DNA from 4 places in the Priestia sp. GS2 genome. Region 2 is predicted to be linked to each of the others. Evidence: riboswitches for the same ligand, from Rfam matches in the RefSeq annotation. Region 2 holds a riboswitch; each other region holds the start of a gene.

Region 1 (2,194 bases), on a different contig from region 2:
TTTTATTAGAATCAACGTTTACAATTTGATTTTCTTTTACAGCTGTAATATCACTCCATGCTGGACGGCTTTTAATTTCTTTTGCGTCCCCATCATAGGTTGTAACAATTGTATCTGGGTTTAGCTCAACCACTTTCTCTTCCGAAAGTTTTACCCAACCTTCTTCATTTCCAGCTACGTTTTCTGCTCCGATTGTTTTAATCATTTCATCCATAAAAGTACCTTTACCAGTTGTATAAATCTCAGGTGCAGGTGAAACTTCTACCCATACTTTCTTACGATCTTCATCTTTAATTTCTTTCGCTTTTTCTTCAATTTCTGAAACAGCAGCTTTCATTTCGTTCACCGTGTTATCTGCTTCTTCTACTTTATTCGTTAGCTTCCCGATGTTTTCAATTGTTTCATACACGGTATTAAAATCCGTTGCATCGTTTACAACGAATAGCGGAATACCTGCACTTTCAATCTGCTTGAAAACTTCATCCGACATTCCCATGCTCGAACCGTGAGCTAACACTAGGTCTGGATTCAATGAAATAACTTTTTCCGCGTTGATATTCATATCCCCTACCTGTTCTTTTTCTTTCACGCTTGCAGGATAATCATCGTTGCTCGTTACGCCAACTAATTCCTTTTCAAGACCTAACTCATAAACGATTTCCGTGTTACTTGGCATAAGAGAAACAATTTTCTTAGGTGCTTGTTCAACCGTTACTTCTTCTCCTCTTGCATCTTTAACCGTAACAGCTTGCTCTTCTGTTTGCTTTGTTTGTTCTGTTTGTTTGCTTCCTTCATCAGTTGCGCCACAGGCTGCAAGAACAACAAGGAACATCGCAACAATAACAGATGATAACCACTTTTTCATTTAGATAACCCCTCCTATTTATGTATCGGTTATGAAGTCGCTCAGCACACATAAAAAAACTTTACTTTCAATCGAAAGTAAAGCAGGTAACGTTAAATGATGCGAATGACTTTCGCACTGTTTATGTACGTCAAATACCCTGCTTCCCCTCTCCTCGAAGGTTTCACAGTTGACAATAAGGCAGGTCTCCTGACTTACGTATATGATGTACTAAGCCTTCCCATTTTTCAAACAGTGGCATCTTTAGACATCTAACGTTTACAGTGGCGGGACCGCGTTGGACTTGCACCAAACTTCCCTTTTCACTCAATGTTAAAATTGAGACCTTATTGCTTCACGATTATTCACCTGTCTTAGTATAACGCACTCCATTCAAAATGGAAATAGAAAATCAACATAACGTTCATACATTTCAGGTCAGAAGTTCTATCAAAGTAATAGTAAGGCATAGATGCTTTTGCTATTGTATGGTTATGATAGGCTGAAAATTTAGGGGTAAGTCATTGGAGTCTTTAAAAAGACTCTTTTTTTATAGCCCAATTATCTTTAAAGAGGAGGATTTTCAACGCCTCTACCTTCCCATCCTTCTTTTGTGGGACCGTATACACCAAAAGGTTCAAGCCCAGCTTGACGTATAAGAACCGTAACTTGTCCACGATGATGGATAATATGCTTAATCAATCCCATTAAGATTTGAGCATTCGTCTCTTGTCGCCCAAAGGCTGTTTGTACTTCTTTTAATGTTTCATCTGTCCACTGCTGGCTAATCGCTTTTGCTACCTGTAAGCTGATTTTATTGAAAGTTTCCGCAAACTCTTTAGCACAGGAGGGCATATGTTCAGCATTTTCTAGCTTAGCTATTTCCACCCCAAAATGAACCAAATAGTCTGGAATATTTGTTGTAAAGTGCCATACAATTCTTCCTAGAGTGCGGCCTTCTGCATACACCTTTTGAGTTAACGCTTGATCAGTTAGACCTTCTAAAACTTTTTGAGTAAGCAGGGCTTCCCGGTTCCATTCTTTAATAAAGTCTTCTACTGTTATGTACATTCAAACCCCCTCCGTATCACCTTTTATTTCCATACAAGAATTATAAAACATACGTTCGTATTCTACAAGCTTGTTTTTCATCTAATAATCGGGTTCAAAACTCTATACAATAAAAGCTACTTGCTCATATAAACAAGTAGCTTTCAAATTAGATTGAGCTTAAAAACTCACGCACTGCTTCAGGTGTTTTTGCGTTTGCACTGTGAAGATGTGCAATTTTTTCACCATTTTTATAGACAAGAAGCGATGGAATTCCCATTACATTATTTGCTGCAGAAA
Region 2 (2,194 bases):
ACTTTTCCACCAGGAAATTCCCACATGTTCGGTAGAGACATGTCGTTTGAGCGAAGAGCACATAGCACTTCATTTTGATCATTTTCAATAACGGCCGCAACGACCTTTATTTTTTTCTTCACGGTTCATTCTCCTTACAGCTGTTTTGTTTCATCATAACATAGGAGAGTAGGAGATTATAAGATCGGAATTGATAGGTAGGTTTCATTTACTCGTTCTTACATTAACAACAAGCCATACAATTTGAATCACAAGCGGAATGACAAAGGCAAGCACTAACACAATAAAGGATAATAGTTTAATCTCAGGGGTTTGAATGGCACCCGCTCCGTCCACTTTTCGCGTCCATACCATAATAGTGCCTAAAACAAATAGCATGGCCCAAAAACAGTTTGTAATCCACCAGGAAATCCATCGTTTTTTCATGAAATCGCTCCTTTCATCTTTGGCATAAAGCAAATTTACTTTTAAGTTTTTCCTTTATTATACAGGATTTATTATCCAATAATTAACAAAAACAATCTTTCTATATTTTATTTATGCTTTTGCCAGAGAGGTTATAAATGGATTTATAAGATAAGTGCTTTGAAAAATGAAGTGTTGTACAGTGTTAGCTAAGTGAAATGAAAATAAAAATTGTAAAAATTTATAAAATTTGATATGTTTAAAGTGAATTTAATATCGGTGTAGAAACAGGTGTAGGTGAAAGGTATCTTTTATCTGCTTAAAAGGGAAGTTCGGTTGGAGTCCGGCGCTGTCCCGCAACTGTATTTGGGAGCGATTCGAAAAACGCCACTGTTTTCATGGAAATGAAGATGGGAAGGTTCGAAGAGTGATGATCATAAGCCAGGAGACCTGCCTGTTTTAGCATGCATCAATACCTACGCGGATAGGGGGTGTTAAGTGCGAAGTGACAAACATGTTTTAAAAATGATTTAAATACATGTTTATTTGAGTATTGTCTCGCAGCTTAACAACTTCTTTGAGAAGTTGTTTTTTTATTGTTTTTTTACAGGGTACGCGTGATGGAGGTGAGCAGCTGTGGATGGATCAGTTGAGTATTTTGTGAATTACTTTAAAGCGAGCATTATGAATAACGTAGTGGCAGAGAACCCTTGTACACTTTCAGACTATTATCAGGAGTTAAGAGATTGCGTGGTAGACGAGAGGGGGGATGCTGAAAAGAAGGCTCTTTTTTTACACAATATTGAAAAGGCTTACAAAATAGTAGGTGAAGAGATATTTGGAATGGAGGAAAAGAGATATGGAGACTGAAGCGAGGTTTTTTCCAGGACTTGAAGGGGTTGTAGCTACTGAAACAAAAATTTCATTTCTCGATACCCAGCAAGGGAAAATTATTATTCAAGGATATGACCTGATTGAGCTATCAAAATCAAAGAGCTATCTTGATATGATCTATCTTTTACTAGAAGAAAGGCTCCCCAATAATAACGAGAAGAAATTAGTGGAAGAATTTTTAAAAGGAACGTATGACATTCCAGATGAACTGTTGGATGTCTTCCGCTTACTCCCTAACGGCACGCATCCAATGGATGGATTGCGAACAGGAATTTCGTTTCTTTCTGGCTTTGATACGAGGCTTGATGACCGCTCGCTATCAGTAAATAAAAGCCGTGCTTACAAGTTGTTAGGTAAAGTGCCTGCGATTGTGGCCAACAGCTACCGGTTAATTGAGAAGAAAGAACCTATTCGTCCCCTTAAAGAGTTATCGTATAGCGCAAATTTCTTTTATATGATCACCGGAAAGAAGCCATCGTCTCTGGAAGAGCAAATCTTTGATCGTTCACTTGTTTTATACAGTGAGCATGAGATGCCAAACTCAACGTTTACGGCGAGAGTCATTTCTTCTACTCAGTCTGATTTATACGGAGCGTTGACAGGAGCGGTTGCTTCTTTAAAAGGAAACCTGCATGGAGGAGCTAATGAAGCGGTAATGGAAATGCTTTTAGAAGCTGGTACTGTGGATAAATTTGAAGAGCTGCTGGCCGCTAAGCTTTATAAAAAAGAGCGTATCATGGGATTTGGACATCGCGTGTATATGAACAAGATTGATCCGCGCGCTTTAATGATGAAAGAGTCTCTCAAACAGCTATGCGACCTGCAAAGAGATGATCGTCTTTATCGCATGTGCGAGGCGGGCGAGGAACTTATGAAGCGTGAAAAAGGTCTTTAT
Region 3 (2,194 bases), on a different contig from region 2:
CATCATGTACAAAGTCTAACCCAAAAGCTTTCACAGGAAGGTTCACAACAGATTGATAATTATCCAATGCTTCAAAATACGTTTGAACGATGAGATTAGCACCCGGCACTTCCTCTGAAACGCGTTGATAAAATGCTTGAATTTCTTTCCAGTATCCCTCTGCTTTGTTCGTCACAAAAATTGGTTCGTCGATTTGAATCCATTCTGCGCCTGCTTCATGTAATTCCTTAATGACTTGAATGTAAAGCGGAGTTAATTGAGCGAATAAAGTTGATACTTCTTCCGACTTAAATCCTTTACCTAATAAGATGAAGGTTGCTGGTCCAATTAGGAACGGCTTACCGTTAAGTGCTAATTCGTCCTTTGCTTTTTGCCAATATGCTAACGGTCTGTTTTCATTTAATACTGGCTTTACGTCAGTAAACTCTGGGACAATGTAGTGATAATTGGTATTAAACCACTTAGTCATTTCACATGCCTCTGCTTCTTTATTCCCTCTTGCCATTGCATAATATGTATCAAGAGAAGATAGATTTTGCTGTTTAAAACGGTTTGGAATAATATTAAACATAACCGCGGTATCAAGCATGTGATCGTAGTAACTAAAATCACCTACTGAAACAAAATCAATCCCCTTATCTTTTTGAATACGAAGTTGATTAACATATAACTCATGAAGCTCGTTGTGCAACTCTGCTTCTGTTAATTCCTGCTTCCAATAAGACTCAATTGCTTTTTTCCATTCTCTATTTCTACCGATTCTTGGATATCCAATTGTTGCTGTGTTAATTGTCATTTCAATCTCCTCGTTTCGTCTATTTTTCTGCAATAAAAAAACTCTCTTGAAAGAGAGTTAGACGACAGCTTTAAGAAGTATTGAACAACATATACTTTTGTTTCAATACCAAGCTAATCACCTCTCCCTATTACGCGTAGGTTGTGAGTGCAAACAACAGGCAGGTCTCCTGACTTAGAATCATCGCTTATTATCACCTTCCCATTTCATAAACAGTGGTTTACTGATAATAAGCTCCTCTTTACAGTGGCGCGACCGTGTCGGATTTTCACCGATCTTCCCTTTTAAGCTAAAACAAGCGTCTTAGCACCTCTTGCATGAACATATTCACTTTATACACTAATTCCCTTTCAGAAAGGAATTGAACATAACGATACATGATTTCGATAATTAAATCAAGTCTGATTTTTCTAATTTTTATAAAGAATACGCTTTCATATAACTAAGCTTTTATAGAAAATAAAAATAGCAGGCTATAGGTATAGCCTATAGCCTGCTTGCACGCTTACTTTAGTTAATGTTCATAAATCATCTTGCGGGTCATTCCACCATCTACAACTACGTTCGTTCCCGTTACAAAATCATTGTCTGGGTGCGTTAGATAAAGACACGCTTTTGCAATATCTTCTGGAGTACCAACTCGATTAGATGGATGCTGAGCATGATCAATATCTCGAAGTTCTTCATATTGCTGGGTCTCAATCCACCCAGGCGAAATTGCGTTGACGGTAATCTTGTCTGGTCCAAGTGAAATGGCAAGAGCATGCGTTAGCGCCACAATACCACCTTTTGTAGCAGCATATGCTTCAGTATTTGGCTCTGACATAACAGTACGAGTAGAAGCTAAGTTTACAATGGAACCACCCATTTTGTTATTCCGCATCACTTTTGCTGCTTCTCTTGAGCATAAAAATACGCTTCGTAAATTAAGATTTATGATATCGTCCCATTCATCTAGCGTTAACTCATAAGGAGACTTCCACTTTGTTATCCCAGCATTATTAACCAAAATGGTAATTGAGCCATACGCTGAAACAGTTTCTTTGATGAGGTTGATAACATCCTCTTCTTTTCTTACATCTGTGGGAATAAACATTGCTTGCACGCCTGTTTCACGCAGCGTTTTAGCATGTTTATTCCCTTGTTCTTCATCAATATCTGCAATCACTACTTTAGCACCTTTTTTGGCGTAGGCGCTTACCACACCTTTTCCAATTCCACTTGCGCCACCGGTTACCACAACAACCTCACGTTCAAATGTCAAAGTTATCCCTCCTCTATACTTAATTCATTCACCTTTTTCTTCTGGTTGAAACAAGTGATCCGTTACAAATAATTTAAATGTATCGCTCGTTAATTTGCAGCCAGATGCTTTTGGATGACCTCCACCGCCAATGT
Region 4 (2,194 bases), on a different contig from region 2:
AATTTCTGTACATAAATTACTGCAATAAATCATGCCTTCATGACGGTTTTGGTTAGCGCGGTTTACTGTATCACGATAGAACATATATGGTGTTCCTGTTTCTAATTGTGAAATCATAATTCGTTTAAAAATTTCAATCGCAGGCACTTTTTCTCTTGATAGAGCTTCATTTTCAATGCATTCACGATAACGATTTCTAAAGGAGCCGCTGCCTTCTTCTTCATCATAGAAGTCTTCTAGTGAATACCCCATTACCGTACGAACTTCATGCGGATCGAACAAATACCAGTCTTCACGTTTTTCAACGGCTTCCATAAATAAATCAGGCAGGCAAACGCCAGTAAATAAGTCATGTGTACGCTGACGCTCGTCTCCATTGTTTAAACGTGCATCTAAGAAAGAAAAAATATCCTTGTGCCACACGTCTAAATATACAGCAATCGCCCCTTGGCGTTGGCCTAGTTGATCAACACTAACAGCTGTGTTATTAAGCTGTTTCATCCAAGGAATTGTTCCTGATGATACACCTTTAAACCCTTTTATATCGCTGCCTCGGCTACGGATATGACCCAGATACACGCCAATCCCACCACCGTTTTTACTCAATGTTGCTAAGTCCGTATTGCTATCATAGATACCTCGTAAACTATCATCGACCGTATCAATGAAACAGCTTGATAGCTGTCCATAGCTTTTCCCTGCGTTTGCTAATGTCGGTGTTGCTACTGTCATATAAAGATTAGAAAGTGCCCAGTATGACTCTTTTACCAACGCTAAGCGATTTTCTTTCTTTTCATTTGCCATCAGCGTCATAGCAATAATTAAAAAGCGTTCCTGTGGTAGCTCATATACACGCTTATCATGTGATGTTGCTAAGTATCGGTCAGCTAATGTTAACAGACCAATATACGTAAATAAGCTATCTTTTGTATAATCAATGGCTAAGCCTAGCTCATTGATTTCCTCCACAGAGTATGTATCCAGAAGCTGTTTATTATAAATCCCGATGTCTGTAAGTTCTTTAATTAGTTGGTAAAATAATCCATATCTTTCACCTTGATCATATTTTCTATTAACTGCAGCTTTGCGATATAGCTCTTGTAAGTAGATATGAGCTGCTACATATGTCCAATCCGGCTCATCCATAGAAATTCGCTCAAGTGCTGCTAAAATAAACACGTTTGCTATTTTTTCATCCGTCATATTCTCTTTCGCAGCAACTGTTTCCACTACCTTTTCCTCATACCCTGAAAAATCAAGTTGTGGAAATTTTTCACCAAGTAATTTCATATCATAATTTACTTTTTCAAGTTTATTTAAATCTGTTGTATTAATCATAAGAATAAGTTCCTCCTTTTTCTCCAGCATAAAAAAATCGCTCACCTGACGCAGTGAGCGAATAGAACGAAGATAAAAGAAGACGAAATGTCTTTTCTCAATCCTCGCTCTATCCTCTCACCTCCCGAAGAAGATAAAACGTCATAAAAAAGGCAGGTCTCCTGACTTATGCTTCGCTTTACTCTAAGGCCTTCCCATGATTGTTATTCACAGTGGCTATTCCTTATTTCATCAGCATTCACAGTTGCGGGGACAGTTTTGGATTTGCACCAAATTCCCTTTTAAGTCTTTTATCAGACACCTTTTTTACTGGAAAACACAAAATATAGTATATGAAGTTTTAATTAAAAACAAGATGTTGTGTTATAAACACATTATAAGGGACAACTTACAGAACTACAATATTTTTTTCAAAATAAATTTCCGCTCATTTTCCCTTCCCTTACTTGACATACCCTTCTACGCCTTTATTTAATAAGGTTTCTTGCATACATATAAAAAAGAAATTTTTAAAAGTTTTGTTATGTATTAGCAACTAGCTATTATAAACAGCTTCATTTTTCATCAAACTATTCCATCATAACATGTTTTTTCGGATTGGTTATACTATTTGATTTGTGAAATTTAATCAAACTTTTTTTCACCTGATAGATAGCTTTTATATAAACGATAAGAAAGCAGGCTCTTCAGAAGAAATCCCAATAAAAAAATCCACTTTTAAAGTGGATTTATATCACTCATATATTTTTTGATAGGTGGAAACTTTATTTAAAAACACTCTATCAATCTGATAGCCAATACCAGGTTCTTTTGGCACATGAATTAACCCGTTATTTACTTCTACTTCTGGGAGAAT

What was found. Region 2 has a riboswitch for cobalamin ahead of V2145_RS19680 (hypothetical protein). Riboswitches for the same ligand answer to the same signal wherever they lie in the genome.
Region 1: another riboswitch for cobalamin. It lies ahead of V2145_RS11215 (ABC transporter substrate-binding protein); the one in region 2 lies ahead of V2145_RS19680 (hypothetical protein).
Region 3: another riboswitch for cobalamin. It lies ahead of metE (5-methyltetrahydropteroyltriglutamate--homocysteine S-methyltransferase); the one in region 2 lies ahead of V2145_RS19680 (hypothetical protein).
Region 4: another riboswitch for cobalamin. It lies ahead of V2145_RS00350 (ribonucleoside-diphosphate reductase subunit alpha); the one in region 2 lies ahead of V2145_RS19680 (hypothetical protein).

The regions. Positions count from the first base shown of each region.
Region 1 is NZ_JAZGJX010000001.1:2,153,528-2,155,721, forward strand. It holds gene V2145_RS11215 (ABC transporter substrate-binding protein) at 1-865, opposite strand, end outside; cobalamin riboswitch at 1,028-1,209, opposite strand; gene V2145_RS11220 (DinB family protein) at 1,412-1,915, opposite strand; gene V2145_RS11225 (thioredoxin family protein) at 2,064-2,194, opposite strand, start outside.
Region 2 is NZ_JAZGJX010000002.1:71,815-74,008, reverse strand. It holds gene V2145_RS19690 ((deoxy)nucleoside triphosphate pyrophosphohydrolase) at 1-122, opposite strand, end outside; gene V2145_RS19685 (DUF3923 family protein) at 205-426, opposite strand; cobalamin riboswitch at 678-877, shown strand; gene V2145_RS19680 (hypothetical protein) at 1,042-1,275, shown strand; gene mmgD (citrate synthase) at 1,265-2,194, shown strand, end outside.
Region 3 is NZ_JAZGJX010000001.1:1,367,826-1,370,019, reverse strand. It holds gene metE (5-methyltetrahydropteroyltriglutamate--homocysteine S-methyltransferase) at 1-796, opposite strand, end outside; cobalamin riboswitch at 939-1,125, opposite strand; gene V2145_RS07105 (SDR family NAD(P)-dependent oxidoreductase) at 1,311-2,060, opposite strand; gene V2145_RS07100 (DHH family phosphoesterase) at 2,085-2,194, opposite strand, start outside.
Region 4 is NZ_JAZGJX010000001.1:60,612-62,805, reverse strand. It holds gene V2145_RS00350 (ribonucleoside-diphosphate reductase subunit alpha) at 1-1,290, opposite strand, end outside; cobalamin riboswitch at 1,473-1,658, opposite strand; gene menC (o-succinylbenzoate synthase) at 2,072-2,194, opposite strand, start outside.